Regions from separate parts of the Bacillus sp. LLTC93 genome, predicted to be linked through region 2. Evidence: riboswitches for the same ligand, from Rfam matches in the RefSeq annotation. Region 2 holds a riboswitch; the other holds the start of a gene.
The links. A riboswitch is a leader RNA that binds a small molecule or an ion and turns the genes downstream of it on or off. The one in region 2 is predicted to bind S-adenosylmethionine.

Region 1 (8,473 bases), on a different contig from region 2:
ACTGATTCTATTCATGACTGTGATCAGCTTTGGCTGTCAAGCGATGACAGAGGAGGCTGGCGCCAAGCAAGGCACAACTTATTACGTGGCAACAAACGGAAACGACAAAAACCCTGGAACGAAGCAAAAACCTTTCCGCACACTGAAGAAAGCGGCAAGTATGGCTAAAGCTGGGGCAACGATTAACATGAGAGGTGGTACTTACAAAGAGAAATTGATTGTCCGCCATTCAGGAACAAAGAAAGCACCAGTTGTCTTTCAAGCTTATGGAAAAGAAAAGCCTGTCATTAGCGGAGCATCCCTTAAAGGAAATCAAGCAGACGGCGGTCTTGTCAAAATTGATCAAAAAAGCTATATCACCCTTAAAGGTCTGACAGTCGGACATATCAAAACGAAGAAAGAAGATGTCACACCAGTCGGTATTTTCGTCACAGGCAGCGGCAAAGGAGTCAAACTGCTCAACAACCGTGTGCACGACATTCAAACAACACATAAAAATGGGAATGCGCATGGCATTGCGGTCTATGGAACGAAAGCACCAGCAGCGATTGAAGACATCGAAATCAAAGGAAATACCGTGGAGAAATTGAAGCTAGGCTATAGTGAAGCCCTTGTGTTAAACGGGAACGTCAAAAAATTCCGCGTGACACATAACACGGTTAGGCACACTGATAATATTGGCATTGATTTAATTGGTTTTGAGAACGTAGCACCTTCTAAAAAATATGATCAGGTCAGAAATGGTGTCGTATCTAGAAACAAAGTATATGAGATTACGAGTTATGGGAATCCAGCCTACGGCAAGGACATCTCCGCTGGCGGAATTTATGTTGATGGCGGGAAAGACATTGTGATCGATCATAACATCACACATCACAATGACCTTGGGATTGAAGTCACAAGTGAGCATAAAGGGAAAATGGCGGATCGCATTCGCATCGAGCACAATCAAGTGTATTTGAACCGTTATACAGGCATTTCAATTGGCGGCTATGACAAGAAGAGGGGCGGAACAACAAACACGACCATCTCACATAATATTTTGTACAAAAATGATACAGCCGACTTAGAAGGCGGTCAATTGCTCATGCAATATCAATCGGTGAACAATCGGATCACGAATAATATCATGACAGCTAGTGCATCGCATTACTTAGTCGTGAACTTGTATCAAATCAACCAAAAGAATACATTCCAGAAGAACGTCTATGATGACCGCAAAGGCGCGAAAGCATCACGGTGGGTATGGCGCGGAAAATGGATGGAAGGCTACAAAACGTATCGCTCTAAAAGCGGTCAAGATAAAGGATCAGCACACCTCAATCCACAATATGTGAATGAGAAAAAATATGATTTTCGTCTAAAGAAATCATCACCTGCCAAGAAAATCATCGGCAATTAATCAAGTCAATGGTCACGAACGCATCATTTTAGAAATATTCAAAAAAGTCATTGACATTGGTGTGACATCGCATTAAAGTAAAGAAGACATTTCAACTAAAACAAATTTCATAACGGATCTCTTATCAAGAGAGGCAGAGGGACTGGCCCTATGACGCCCAGCAACCGTTTCTATTTTTAGAAATTGGTGCTAATTCCTGCAAAGCTGTGACAGCTTTGACAGATAAGAGAGGAAGACTTCCCGATACATGTTTCATGCAACGGTGATAACGCCTCTCTTTATCAAGAGAGGCTTTTTTGTTTCTATTTTAGAAGCAATCCACTGGTTTACTGGCGTTTTCTTACTTTTTTACCTAGTTTTCCGATGTGAAAAATAAAACAACTCGAGGAGGAACAGCAATGAAACGTAAATATTGGACATCATCTTTTGTATTATTGACGATCCTAACCGTCCTATTAGCAGGTTGTGGAGCAGGATCAAGCTCAGGCTCAAAGGCGAATGCGAACGAAAAAGTTTCCTTTGACAATGTACCGAAGCGCTTTGCAAAGGGACAGGGAGCAAAAATTAAAGTCATCCGCAAAATCGGCGGAGACGATCATACGGCTCAGTTTCTAGCTGGAACAAAGGCAGAAGGTGAAGCGCTAGGCTTTACGGTGGACGTGTACACAGCTAACGGGGATACAGCGAAGTTCCATGATGCGATCTCTCAGGCGCTAGAAGAAAACTATGATGGCTTTATCATCTCTCATGGGGACGATGAGGCGACAGTCGCTGATGTGAAAAAGATCACAGCGAAAGGCATTCCCGTTGTGGCCTTTGATTCGAATCCTAAGCTGAAGGACATCAAAGGAGTCACAGTGACGTCACAAGATGACGAACAATTAGCGAAAAAATCATTAGATGCTCTCGTGTCTGATTTTAAAGGAAAAGCAAATATTGCGTACCTCTGGGTAGATGGGTTCCCACCAATGGTGAGACGAAACAAAGTGTACCAAGAAACGCTCAAACAGCATAAAGGAATCAAGGAACTTGACCGTTTTGGCATTGCTTCCTCTGATACGTCTGTGCAAACACAAAATGCAGTGGCTGCCATGCTAAATAAGTATCCAAAGGGCAAGCTTGACGCTATTTTTGCCACGTGGGACGCATTTGCTATTGGTGCGGCAAGAGCCTTAAAGGAAGCCGGAAGAACAGAAGTGAAGATTTACGGTATTGATGTGTCAAATGCCGACCTTCAGGAAATGACAGCGAAAGACAGCCCATGGAAGTACACAGCAGCGGTTGATCCGAAGCTCATTGGTGCAGTTGACGTGAGGATTCTTGCGAAGAAAATAGCTGGAGAGAAAACACCCTCTTCCTATGACCTTGAGGCCTCCCTCATTTCACAAAAGCAGCTTCATCAAGCCGGCAAGGCTATCAATATGGTTAATCTTGCGGAAGAAGTAAAGGGATTCGGTTCATCTACTGCTTTTGAAGAAGATTGGATGAAGACCTTGAAGAAACATTATGCAAAATAAACAACGTACACTCTCTTCCCATAGAGGGTGTTTCGTTTTTCAAATGACGATCAATAGACAAGGAGGACACCTATGACTTCGCCGCTTGTTTGTATGAAGAATATTTCGATTGAATTCCCAGGGGTTAAAGCGCTGGATCAAGTGAATTTCACATTAAAAAAAGGTACGGTCCATGCGCTGATTGGAGCGAACGGTGCTGGGAAATCAACGTTAATGAAAGTTCTCTCTGGCGCTCATTCGCATTTCGAGGGAACCATCCACATCAATGGCAAGACTGCATCGATTCAAACACCGAAGGATGCGGCCTCATACGGTGTGCAGACAGTCCATCAAGAAGTGGATACGGCTCTTGTTCCCTATTTAAGTGTTGGTGAGAACATGATGATGCATGAGATTGAGAAAAAATCATTTGTCCGCTGGAAAGAGCTTCATCGCAAGGCGGCTCAACTATTAAAAGAGATGGACATCGACATCTCCACAAAACGTCTTGTGAGTGATCTGACACTTGCAGAAAAACAGATGGTGCTCATTGCCAAGGCCGTTTCGATCAAATGCAGCATTTTAATTTTAGATGAACCAACTGCTCCGCTTAGTCATGCAGAAACAAGCAAGTTATTCTCAATGATTGATCAACTGAAAAAGAATGGAACGGGTATTGTGTTTATCTCGCATCGAATGCCCGAAATTTTCAATATCTGTGATGAGCTGACTGTGATGCGAAATGGAACCGATGTGGCAGCACACCTCGTCAAAGACACAAATCCCCAGCAGGTCATTGAGGAAATGCTAGGCACACCATTAGAGGAGCAATTCCCGCACCGTACACCTTTGAAGGATGCACCTATTGTGCTTGAAGTGAAACAGTTATACGACCAGCATAAATTAAGCAACATTCATCTTCATGTGAAAAAGGGAGAAATTCTCGGGATTGCAGGACTTGTCGGTGCTGGTAAAACAGAGTTGTGCAAAGCCCTTTTTGGCGCCTCAGAAAAAAAGATGGGCATTGTGCAGCTTCATGGTAAAACCATTCAAATCAAATCGCCTCATCAAGCAGTGAGAGCCGGCTTGGCACTTGTTCCCGAGGAGCGGAGAAAAGAAGGGATTTTGACGGAAGAGACCGTGGGATGGAACCTAACAGCTGCAAGTCTTCGCTCATTCTCACGGATGCTCAGCTTCTTACATCGTCCTAAGGAAAAGCAGGCAGCAGGTGAAATCGTCAAACGGCTTGGCGTCAAAACGCCTTCTCTTGAGGCGAAGGTAAAGCATTTATCTGGTGGAAATCAGCAAAAGATTTCCATTGGAAAATGGCTGCTAGCTGAGGCGGATGTGTATCTCTTTGATGAACCAACCAAAGGGGTAGACGTTGGAGCGAAAAAAGACATTTTCTCTCTTATTGCAGAACTTGCCGCCCGAGGAAAGTCCGTGATTTATGCGTCAAGTGAGCTGGCGGAAATTGCGGGCATTGCAGACCGAGTATACGTGCTATATGATGGCAGCATTACCCGGGAAATGACCGCACCAACGACTGAAGAAGAGCTTTTATATCATTCAACAGGAGGACAATCATGAGCGAACGACAAATTTCAGCCCCTGTTCAGCAAATCAAAAAACAGCGGCCATCATTTCACCTGTTTGATTTCTTTTATCAATATGGCACCATCTTAACGATTGTCGTTTTGATCGTGGTATTTGCGGCAGCGAATCCAGCGTTTTTGCAATCAGGGAATATCATCAACATTTTACGATCTATCTCAATTGTCACCATCATTGCAGTGGGCTTAACGATATCATTGGCAGTGAATGGCTTTGATTTATCAGTAGGCTCAGTTGCTACGCTATCGAATGCGATTGTGATCTCTATGTTTGTATGGTTCTCGCAAAACCCACTGATTGCGATCCTCTCTGCGCTAGCGGCTGCTATCATTGTTGGTTTACTGAATGCATGGATGATTGTCAAAATGAAGATTCCAGATATGCTCATGACATTAGCCATGATGTTTATCATTCAAGGGCTGGCTCAAACCTACACGAAAGGTGCGACCATTTCTGAAAATATGGTGCTGCCTGATGGTACGTTCTCAACTGGTACCATCCCCGCCTTTTTCAGCAAAATCGGACAGGTGCCATATATCATTTTGATTATGGCAGCCATCGTGCTATTTGCGCATGTTTTCATGACCTACACAAAGCATGGTCGATTTATGTACATCATCGGTGGGAATAAGGAAGCGGCTCGATTGTCTGGCATTCATGTGAACAAATACAAAATCGCAGCATATCTTCTGTCTGCTTTATTTGCAGCGATAGGTGGTATTGTGCTGGCGTCAAGGGTGATGACAGCAGAAATTAATGCCGGAACGCCTTATTTAATGGATGGAGTAGCGGCTGCCTTTATCGGCTTTTCCGTCATGGGAGCAGGTAAGCCAAACGCATTTGGCACTTTTATTGGTGCTGTGCTCATCGGTATTTTACAAAATGGACTAGTGATGATGTCTGTCCCTTACTATGCGATGGACATCGTGAAAGGATCGGTGCTTGCACTTGCGCTGGCGCTGACGTATTACAAGCAGCGTGGCTAGCGGGTATTTTTTTAAAACCATTCGCGTCCTCTCTCCGTCTAGTAAACGGAAAGCGGTGTAACCGCCGTTTGTCAAAAGGAGATGACAAATAGAATGAATATGTCAGCAACTCATGTAGAAGATTTGAAAAGTGTCATGGAAGACTGGAAAAATGAATTATTAGTATATAAATTTGCGTTAGATGAAATGGATACAAAGTTTTCGATTATTAGTCAGGAATATAATTTAATCCATGGACACAACCCAATAGAGCATACAAAATCACGGATCAAATCCTTTGAGAGCATCGTGAATAAGCTAGCAAGAAAGGGATGCGACATCACCACACAATGTGCGAAGGAGCATATTCATGATATCGCTGGAGTCCGCATCATCTGCTCTTTTATTCAGGATATCTATAACATTATTGATGTATTGAGGCAAAGAGAGGATTTAAAGATCCTTGAAGTGAAGGATTACATTCAACATCCAAAGCCAAACGGCTACAGAAGTCTTCATTTAATTGTTGAGATTCCTGTCTACTTAACGAATCGTGTGGAGCATGTGAAGGTCGAGATTCAGGTGCGGACCATTGCGATGGATTTCTGGGCGAGTCTTGAACATAAAATCTATTATAAACTGCAAAACGATGTCCCTCATCAGCTCACCGATGAACTGAAGGAAGCGGCAGATATCGCCCATTACTTAGATGAAAAAATGCAAAATATCAAACGAGAAATTGATTAGCAGATAAAAAGAGTAGCTGTTTTTGATCACAGCTACTCTTTTTATTCATAGGCTTCCATATTAAGGGTTGGTTCCGCGATCTCTCTTTTGAATGATCGTATCCTTGTCTTGAGATTGTGCAGATTGGCTGTCTTTTTGAGTAGAAGCGCCAATGGAAATACCTGTTATCAAGAGCGTGAAAATCGCACTTGTGATGAGCCATTTCTTCATCATACATCACTCCATATTCTTAACAAGTTTTTAATGACAACGCCTTGTTCCAAAAATAAGTGGATTCTTTATGAAGCTCATTATCCGTTAAGTAAGCTGCTATATCCTGACAGATGGCTTCAAGATCGACAAGGAAATTCATTGATTCTAATTGATCACAATCAGACTTGATTTGCTCGATCATGTTGTCTGGTTGAAGCATGAGTGTTTCTAAAATGGATAATTTAAGTGAAATGTTTCGTTGTTTTAAATTTTCTGCTTTGTGAAGTGAAAGCTGTACGTAATAGTGGAACAAACCAGGCTTTTTCAGCTTAAATAGTGCTTTTGTGTAGGCATACATGGCAAGTAAATAGCCGCCTGGAGAAGACGTTTCGAATGTTTCAATGGATAAAGCTTTTTCTAGGAGCGGCACAGCTTTACTGTATTCATTTCTTAAACTTTTAATAAAGGCTGCATTGCAATACGCGTGACCAAGTAAGTCTGGGTCTTCCACCTGTTCTAGTGAATGAATCACTTCTTCAAACAGCGTCTCTGCCTCATCATATTTCGATTGATCAGCATAATTCAAAGCAAGCATCATTTGACAGCTGATTGATTTTTTCACATAACATGGATCTGCGTCGTAAATAGATGAAGCCATCTTTAAGTGGTGTATGGAGAGAAGCGTGGACCTGATATTATAGTATAGACACCCAGTTTTATAATGAAATTCTGCTTTTTCAATGTCATCGTGCACGAGGTCTAATTTATCCTCGGCCAATTTTAAATGATGAAATGCTGTATCCTGATTTCCTCTGCGCATTTCATACATGCCTTTAAAGAAATAGAAATAGTAGCTGAGCATATCATCCGTACGGATCGCATTTTCATCTACAAAAAGACTATGATCTAACGAAGCTGTATCTTCGATGAGATCCTTAAAACGATATTCTAGTAATTGATAGTAAAGTAAGACGTCTTGATTCTCTTCCATTCGATCAAACGCTTGAAGAATGTCTTCTTTTAGCTGTATCGCTTCTTGTATCTCTCTTTTTTTCATCATAACATACCAGTCATTTAGCATATTCGCTACATCAACGGACGACAAAACCCCTGTTTCTGCCAATTCATATCCTCCTTTCTTCATCTCTCCACCTATTTCGATTTCCGATCATTTGAATCAACTTTCCATATTAAGTATCTTCTTATATTTTAAGCGCTCTCTCGCAATTTGTAAAACATGTTTTTTGATGTAAATTCAACCAATAGTGAAAAATAAAGGGATTGAGAGGTTAGTTGAATGCGCTTACATTTTTTAAGGTAAAAAGAGGGTTTTCGAAAAAATATATCACAATATCATTAGAGAGAGAAAGGCGGTTGATGAGTGTTTTTTCATAGATTAGAAAGAAACGGCGATTTTCAAGGTGTAGCCTCATTTTTTCGTAAGATTATCTTACATCATGATTGTGAATCACTCTTCTTTCAGAATAAAATGAGTTATTCGCAAAAAAGTAAAATTTAAAGAGACTATTGATCTAGAATTGTATGGATCTTTGGTATTGATAAAAAACATCACACACCATAGCTTTAGCGTGGTATAGTAATATTGTTATTGCGAATATTTAGACAAAACTGACAATAGGGGGTCGTGTTTTATGAAGAAATCGATGTTACTGATCATGGGACTAATTGTTGTGCTTGTCATGGCAGCCTGTGGATCAAAATCGGACAGCGGTTCGGGAGAAGGCAAAGGTACATATAAAATTGGGATAGATACAACATATCCGCCATTTGAATTTGAAAAGGGCGGTCAATATGAAGGAATAGACGTTGATTTAATTAATGCGATTGCAAAGGACCAAGATTTCAAAGTGAAGCTTGAAGCAATGGACTTCTCAGGAATCATTCCAGCGATGCAAGCAGGTCAGCTTGATGTGGGAATGGGCGGGATGAGTATTACAGATGAGCGTAAAAAGAAAGTAGATTTCTCAGATCCATATTTCGACGCTGGACTGACAGTTGTCGTGAAAAAGGACAGCAGTATCAAATCAATTGATGAT
Region 2 (8,473 bases):
GCAGAAATTTCTTCGCTGCCTGCTGCTGTTTCTTCTACAACTGCACTAATATTTTCAATCGAGTGCAGCACTTGTCCGCCAAGCTCTGTCGATTGAATAATTTGGTCATTTAAAAATGCCATTTCTTCTTTAATATGCTGTGCTTTTGTTTCTATATCTTCAAAGGAGTGTGAGGTTTTGTCCATCGCATCCTGCTGCTGAAGAGAAAGCTTAACCCCTTCTTGCACGGTTTGACTAATGGACTGAATGCCTCTTTCAATATGACTGACCATGTCAAAGATTTGTCTTGTTGCGTTAGATGATTCATCTGCAAGCTTACGAATTTCATCTGCTACAACGGCAAAGCCTTTTCCAGCTTCCCCTGCTCTAGCCGCTTCAATCGCCGCATTTAGCGAGAGTAGGTTGGTCTGGTCCGCAATGTCAGAAACCGTTTTGGCCATTGCCGAGATTCCGCTGGCGTATTGAGTGAATTCTCCTGCTGACTGCTCGATTTGCCTTGTTGCATGTGTATTTTTTTCGATTGCTGTTTTTGTTTCTGTTAACGTGTGCTTTCCGCTTTCCACTGCTTCAATGGCATCCTCTGTACTGCGGATGACCGTTTGTGATCGTTCGGAATTTTTACGTCCATGCTGATCCATTTTCTCAATTAAACTAACGCCATGCTGGAGGTCTTCTGAAATCGCTTGTGAACCATTTGCCATCTCGTCTGTCGAAACAGACACTTGATTCGCAGATTCCATCAGCTTTTTGTTTTCATCATCTAACTGGATCGAGAAATTCTCCACTTGACTTGAGACATTGCTGATTTCTTTAATTAGACTAATCAGCTGATCTGTCATTTGATTGAATGATTCATTTAAGACGCCGATCTCATCCTTACGCTGGATGTCCATCCGCTCCACAGCAAGGTTTCCTTCTGCAATCTGCTTGGCCCGGTAGGATAGTGATTTGATTGGTGTCACGATGGATCTCGTTAAACCAATATTTAAAAAGACGGAGATGACAATCAGTGTGAGTGCTGCGACGAGTGCACTTGTGATGATCCACTGCACATTTTCTGCTGCATTCTCTAGATTTTGTTCATACGCTTCTTGTGCTCTTTTATTCATCGTATGCACGTCGTTTAAGACACCATCAATTCTTGCTGCCACACGTCTTGCATCAGATGCATTTTTTTCACCAATGGCATTGTTGGCTTCCTTGGTCCACGTGTCAAACTTTGAATTTAACCTCGTTAATGCTTCTTTGTTCATATTTCCTGCGTTTTTGTTTAACGTTTGCAGCTGTTTTTTTGCTGTAGAGATATCGTTTTGAACGACCTCTAGCTGTTCATCTGAAAGTGTCATGGAATAGTTGGTCATGGCTTGTTCAACACTTTCAAAGCTCGCCTTCGTTTTTTGTACGTTGAGTAAAGTTTGAACTTCTGTTTCATTCGATGATTGGATCTTTGTCATGCTGACAATGATAAAGGCGATGACACCAACCGCTAAAAGAAGTGAGATGAGTGAGTTGAGCAAAATTTTAACGCGTAAGCTCATGATGCTGCCCCCTCTTCTTTCAGAAGCGTCTGCTTCAGTCCATTTATTTTTTTGGTCAATTTCTCAGCATCCTTGAGCACTCGGATTCTTGCCATATCGATTCCGTCATTGCTTAAGTCATAGACGATATGCCCGCTTTTGATTTGATTGTTCTTTACGAGCTGTTCGCTGAATTGATAGACCACTTCATCGACTTTTTTGACCATGGACGAAATCACAGCTTTTTCAGCTGTATAGTACTGATCGCTGTCTACGCCAATTGCATATTTGCCTTGTGATTGCGCTTCTTTTAATACACCAACACCCGTATAGCCGGCTGCGGCGTATAAAACATCTGCTTTCTTTTTGATCATTTCTTTAGCAATTTTACTACCTTTGCCTGCGTCACTAAATGTACCTGCATAGGTGGACAGGATGTTGATTTTCGGATTCACAGATTTGGCGCCTTTCTGAAATCCTTTTTCAAAACGATGAATGAGATCCGCATCGACACCGCCAACAAATCCAATGACATCACTTTTCGTTGTCATGGCAGCAAGTGCTCCTGCTAAATAGCTGCCTTGCTCTTCTTTAAATGTCACGGAGGTCACATTTTTCAGCTCAGATACGGCATCGATCAGCAAGAATTGCTTCTTCGGATATGTTTTTGCGACTTTTTCTAAGTCTTCTTGCATACTGAAGCCTACACCGATGATCAGGTCATTGCCATCTTTTACGAGCTCTGTCAGCCCTTTTTCGTATGTATCCGTTTCTGCAATTTCTCTATAATCAAATTCAATGCCAAGCCCGTCACGTGCTTTTTCTAAACCTTTAAATGAAGAATCGTTAAATGATTGATCACCAAGACCATCGTCTGTCAGCATGACGCCAATATGCTTCACATTTGACTTCGGTGGTCCTCCCTGTTGATTGCTGCATGAGGCGAGTACCATGAGCATGGCTGCCATCAGAAGTATTGAGATCTTCACTTTCATCCAAAAACACACTCCTTTTATCATCCTTACTTCTTTCTTATCGGATTTGAAAGGCGTTGTTTCAATGATAAAAGGAAGGTTTTTCAGCTTTTTTTATGACTTTTTTCACTGAAAAAACCCATTATTTATGGCAAAAATAAAAAAGTGAGCAAATGCTCACTTTTTTTCATATGTCCAGCCTTCTTTTTGGAAGACTAGGTCATTTTTCATCAGATGACCTAGTGCTCGTTTAAAGGCCGCCTTGCTCATTTGAAATCGTTCACGTATATCTTCTGGATCACTTTTGTCCCAGTAAGGCATGGCACCATTTCGGGTTCTCATATAAGTTAGAATTTCTTCTGCATCAACAGATAACGCGTCCTGCTTTCTAGGAAGCAAAGAAACGTTCACGGTTCCATCCTCTTTCACCGCAATAACGCGGCCTGTAACGGTCGAACCTAACCTTGGTTCTTCCTTTCGTTCTGTGCGGTGGATAAATCCTCTCACTCCTGTATCTGTCAGCATAAAGGAGCCTGTCGCAATTAAGCGATAAATTGTCCCAGTGATTTCTTTGTTCATTAAGGTTTCTGGCGCCTCAGTAAACAATTCACTGATCACGTCTTCAGTGGCTGGCTTTGCGAACATTCTACCGTAGCTTGTGACTTTCAGCATACAGTAGAGTTTGTCTCCTTTTTTCGGCCATGCTTCCTCAAAAGGCGGGAGGTGTTCTGTTGCAACAAGTGCATCCTTTGATAGCCCGACATCGACAAATGCGCCCATGTCTTCTACAACATCTACGACTTCTACCCAGCCGTATGTATGTGCATTGATTGTAGGCATTTTCATCGTCGCAGCTAGTCTTTCTTCATGATCTACATATAAGTAGACCTCTACTTCATCTCGGTCATCAATATCCTCTGTCATCTCACTGCGGTGCAAGAGGACCGAATCTTCACCATCTGTCAAAAAGTAGCCGTACTCCATCTCGTTATCTATTTGCAAGGTCAATTGCTCACCTGGTCTCATGTTCTCTTCCTTCCTATCTGCTCATAAAAGAGCGTTCGTTCATCTTTTGATTCACTTTATTCTACTATACTTCTTTCAACATGAACATCTCTAGTTCTGTTAGCTAAAGTGGACAAACTGCACTTGATTTATACTGCAAGCGGCTGAACTCTTTGATTTGTCTATATGATAAAGTTTCTTCTTCCCCTGTTTGCATGATAAAATAGACGCAATATCTATACTTGGAGGTCATGTGTTATGGCAAAAGAAAGTTCATTTGATATTGTATCGAAGGTGGAACTGCCAGAGGTGCAAAACGCCATTCAAGCAGCGCTAAAAGAAATTAAAAACCGTTATGATTTTAAAGGAAGTAAAAGTGATATTTCACTCGAAAAAGAAGAGCTCGTTCTCATCTCAGATGATGACTTCAAGCTTGAACAGCTAAAAGATGTGCTTGTGACAAAGCTGATTAAACGAAATGTGCCGACTAAAAACATCGACTACGGAAAAACTGAACATGCTCTAGGCGGAACAGTACGCCAGCGTGCCAAGCTGATTAGTGGTATCGATAAAGACAATGCCAAAAAGATCAACGCACTCATTAAGCAATCTGGCATCAAAGTGAAGTCGCAGTTTCAGGATGACCAAGTGCGTGTAACAGGGAAAAATAAAGATGATTTACAAGAGGTCATTTCACTCATGCGCAAAGCAGATTTGCCGATTGACGTCCAATTTATAAATTTTCGATAAATTTTAAATTTTCCATTGATTATTTCTGATTTTTTCGTTACAGTTGATGGAAGTTCAATTCATTGACATGTTCATATCGCTTTCTTATCAAGAGAGGCAGAGGGACTGGCCCTGTGAAGCCTCAGCAACCGGTGTAGTAGAAATGTATTTTCTATGACCAAGGTGCTAAATCCAGCAAGCAACTGCTTGGAAGATAAGGAGAAGAATTACGATACAGCCAAAAAGTCTTCTTCTTATCAGAAGGCTTTTTTTGTTACATAGAAATAAGGAGGAATACAATGGGCCTATTACAAGACTTACAAAATCGCGTATTGATTGCTGACGGAGCAATGGGAACACTTTTATACTCTTACGGCATTGACCGGTGCTTTGAAGAACTAAATTTATCAAAAGAAGATGAAGTGAAAAGAGTGCATGAGGCGTATGTGCAGGCTGGAGCTGACATCATTCAAACGAACACGTACGGTGCGAATTATATTAAACTATCCCGCTACGGATTAGAAGAAGAAACAAAACGCATCAATACAAAAGCAGTACAAATTGCAAAAGCTGCCGCTGGCTCAGCTTATGTACTCGGAACGATTGGCGGCATTCGAACGTTTAACAAAAATGCCTACTCGATAGACGAGATCAAACGAAGCTTTAGAGAACAGCTGTACATCCTATTAAATGAACAGCCTGACGGATTATTGCTTGAAACGTATTATGATATGGAAGAGGCGAAGGCCGTTCTCGAAATTACACGCAAAGAAACGACTCTCCCGATTGTCATGAACGTATCCATGCATGAGCAAGGTGTTTTGCAGGACGGTACACCACTGAAGGACGGTTTATCTGAATTATCCTCTCTCGGCGCTGATGTCGTTGGCATCAACTGCAGGCTAGGCCCTTATCATATGATTCAGGCACTTGAAGGCGTTCCGATTTTGGAAAATTCTTATTTATCTGTCTATCCTAACAGCAGTCTCCCGTCTCTTGAAGAAGGCAGACTCGTCTATGATACAGATAATGATTATTTCCGAAAAAGTGCGCTAGAGTTTAGAAATCAAGGCGCACGCATTATCGGAGGCTGCTGCGGAACGACGCCTCAGCATATTAGCGCAATGGCTGAAGCTGTTAAAGATTTAGCACCGATCACTGAAAAAGAAGTGAAAGTATTAAAAGAAGAAATCATTTCGATCCAAGACCAGCGCACTGAACCTGGACTTGACGAGCTGGCTGTTAAAAAACGATCGATTATCGTAGAGCTGGACCCGCCAAAGAAGCTGAACTTTGAAAAATTCCTTGTCGCAGCAAATGAATTAAAGAGTGCAGGCATCGATGCCTTGACGTTAGCCGATAATTCCCTTGCGACCCCGCGCATTAGTAATGTGGCTTGCGGCGCATTATTGAAACAGCAGCTTGATATGCGTTCACTTGTCCATATCACGTGTCGTGATCGTAATTTGATTGGGCTACAATCCCATTTGATGGGACTCGACACTCTCGGTTTAACCGATATTTTAGCCATCACTGGCGACCCGTCTAAAATTGGTGATTTCCCAGGTGCAACATCTGTTTATGATTTAACCTCCTTTGATTTGATCCGTCTGATCAAACAGTTTAACGAAGGACTTTCTTTCTCTGGGAAGCCGCTTGGAAAAAAGACCAATTTTTCAGTGGCTGGCGCGTTTAATCCAAATGTACGTCATATTGATAAAGCAGTAAAACGGCTTGAGAAAAAAATCGAATACGGGGCTGATTATTTCATCTCACAGCCTGTTTACTCAGAGGAACAGCTAGTGAAAATTCATGAGGAAAGCCGTCATTTGGATAAACCGATTTACATCGGCATTATGCCGTTAACAAGCAGTCGAAATGCAGAGTTTATTCATCATGAAATTCCGGGCATCAAATTGTCTGATTCGATTCGTGAGATTATGGCCAAGGCAGGCGAGGATAAGGAAAAGCAGCGAACAGAAGGCTTAGCGATTGCCCGGTCTTTATTAGATACGGCCTGCGAATTGTTTAATGGCATTTATTTAATTACCCCTTTCCTTCGATCAGATTTAACAGCAGAACTGACAACCTACATCCATCAGAAAGAAAAGGAGCCAAACGTAAATGTCAACTATCACTGAACAACTCAAGAAACGCATCCTCGTCCTTGATGGTGCAATGGGCACAATGATTCAAAACGCCAATCTCACAGCAGAGGACTTTGGCGGAGAAGAGTATGAGGGCTGTAACGAGTATTTGAACCTGACAGCCCCTCACATCATCTCCACGATCCACAGGGAATACCTTGAGGCAAGTGCGGATTTCATTGAAACGAATACATTCGGCGCTACGAAACTTGTTCTCGATGAATACGGGCTTGGCCACCTTGCCTATGAGCTCAACGTACGAGCTGCTCAGCTGGCAAAGGATGAAGCAGACCGTTTCTCCACACCTGAGTGGCCTCGTTTTGTTGTAGGCGCAATGGGGCCTACAACTAAAACATTATCTGTGACAGGCGGCACAACCTTTGAAGAGCTCGTCGCAAACTATGAGGAGCAGGCCCGCGCACTCATTGATGGCAAATGTGATGCCCTTCTTTTAGAAACAAGCCAAGACATGCTGAATGTAAAAGCTGGATTCAAGGGCATTCAGGAAGCCTTTAACGCGACCGGCATTCAATTACCACTAATGGTATCAGGTACGATTGAACCAATGGGCACTACCCTTGCTGGTCAAGATATTGAAGCCTTTTATATCTCTCTTGAGCATATGAAACCAATCAGCGTTGGCCTAAACTGTGCAACTGGTCCAGAATTTATGACAGACCATATCCGCACACTCTCCTCCATCGCAAAGTCAGCTGTTAGCTGCTATCCAAACGCAGGTCTCCCAGATGAAGAAGGACAATATCACGAATCCCCTGCTTCTCTTGCTAAAAAAATCGCCGCCTTTGCACAGGAAGGCTGGTTAAATATCGTCGGGGGCTGCTGCGGAACAACACCTGCACATATTCAGGCATTGTCTGATGAAGTGCGCTCGCTTCAGCCGCGCAGCATGGCACATGAATCGTCACAGCATACCGTATCAGGAATTGACCCCCTTATATATGAAGAAGCCATGCGTCCGCTTTTTGTAGGTGAGCGGACAAATGTCATTGGTTCCCGCAAATTCAAACGACTGATTGCTGAACAAAAGTTTGAAGAGGCGGCAGAAGTTGCTCGTGCTCAGGTGAAAAATGGCGCTCACGTCATTGATGTGTGTCTAGCAGATCCAGACCGTGATGAAGAAGCAGACATGGAAGGCTTTTTACAAGAAGCCACGAAAAAGGTCAAAGCCCCTTTTGTCATTGATTCAACAGATAAACACGTGATTGAAAAAGCACTCACTTATTCTCAAGGGAAAGCCATCATCAATTCCATTAATTTAGAGGATGGCGAAGAGCGGTTTGAAGAGATTCTTCCGCTTGTGAAACTATATGGCGGCGCACTTGTTGTTGGAACGATCGATGAAACAGGGATGGCAGTGACAGCAGAACGAAAGCTCGAGATTGCCGTACGTTCCCATGAATTGCTAACGAAGAAATATGGAATTCCTGCAAGTGACATTATTTTTGATCCTCTTGTCTTTCCAGTAGGCACTGGAGACGCGCAGTATATTGGTGCTGCTGAAGAAACGATCAAAGGCATCAAAATGATCAAGGAAACACTGCCTCAGTGTCTCACGATTTTAGGCATTAGTAACGTGTCTTTCGGACTCCCGCCTGTTGGCAGAGAAATCTTGAATGCCGTCTATTTGTATCACTGCGTTCAAGCAGGACTTGATTATGCGATCGTGAATACTGAAAAGCTTGAGCGCTTCGCTTCAATTCCAAAGGAAGAAATCAAGCTTGCTGAAACATTACTATATGAAACTAATGATCAAACCCTTGCCGAATTCACCCAATTTTACCGCGGGAAAAAGAAAACGGAGAAAAAACCAAAGGTCTCCTTATCGCTTGATGAAAGGCTAGCGCTCTATGTCGTCGAAGGTACGAAAGAAGGACTGATTGATGATCTGGCCCTTGCTTTGGACAAATTCGAATCGCCTCTTCATATCATCAATGGACCCTTGATGCAGGGAATGGCTGAGGTTGGACGTCTTTTTAATCAAAACGAACTGATTGTAGCTGAAGTGCTTCAATCAGCAGAGGTCATGAAAGCATCTGTTTCATACCTTGAGCAATATATGGAAAAGCAGCATGCAAGTGGG

Region 1: linked by a shared signal. The riboswitch ahead of C6W18_RS09205 (sugar ABC transporter substrate-binding protein) and the one ahead of C6W18_RS12655 (bifunctional homocysteine S-methyltransferase/methylenetetrahydrofolate reductase) in region 2 are both predicted to bind S-adenosylmethionine.

The regions. Positions count from the first base shown of each region.
Region 1 covers NZ_PVME01000002.1:770,573-779,045, reverse strand. Annotated here, with positions in the region: gene C6W18_RS09210 (DUF1565 domain-containing protein) at 1-1,402, shown strand, start outside; SAM riboswitch class I at 1,521-1,631, shown strand; gene C6W18_RS09205 (sugar ABC transporter substrate-binding protein) at 1,801-2,919, shown strand; gene C6W18_RS09200 (sugar ABC transporter ATP-binding protein) at 2,992-4,488, shown strand; gene C6W18_RS09195 (ABC transporter permease) at 4,485-5,498, shown strand; gene ywaC (GTP pyrophosphokinase YwaC) at 5,592-6,224, shown strand; gene C6W18_RS20040 (hypothetical protein) at 6,285-6,434, opposite strand; gene C6W18_RS09185 (Rap family tetratricopeptide repeat protein) at 6,454-7,539, opposite strand; gene C6W18_RS09180 (transporter substrate-binding domain-containing protein) at 8,069-8,473, shown strand, end outside.
Region 2 covers NZ_PVME01000003.1:597,803-606,275, forward strand. Annotated here, with positions in the region: gene C6W18_RS12635 (methyl-accepting chemotaxis protein) at 1-1,538, opposite strand, end outside; gene C6W18_RS12640 (BMP family lipoprotein) at 1,535-2,512, opposite strand; gene C6W18_RS12645 (CvfB family protein) at 2,669-3,517, opposite strand; gene C6W18_RS12650 (YajQ family cyclic di-GMP-binding protein) at 3,755-4,246, shown strand; SAM riboswitch class I at 4,328-4,446, shown strand; gene C6W18_RS12655 (bifunctional homocysteine S-methyltransferase/methylenetetrahydrofolate reductase) at 4,525-6,366, shown strand; gene metH (methionine synthase) at 6,350-8,473, shown strand, end outside.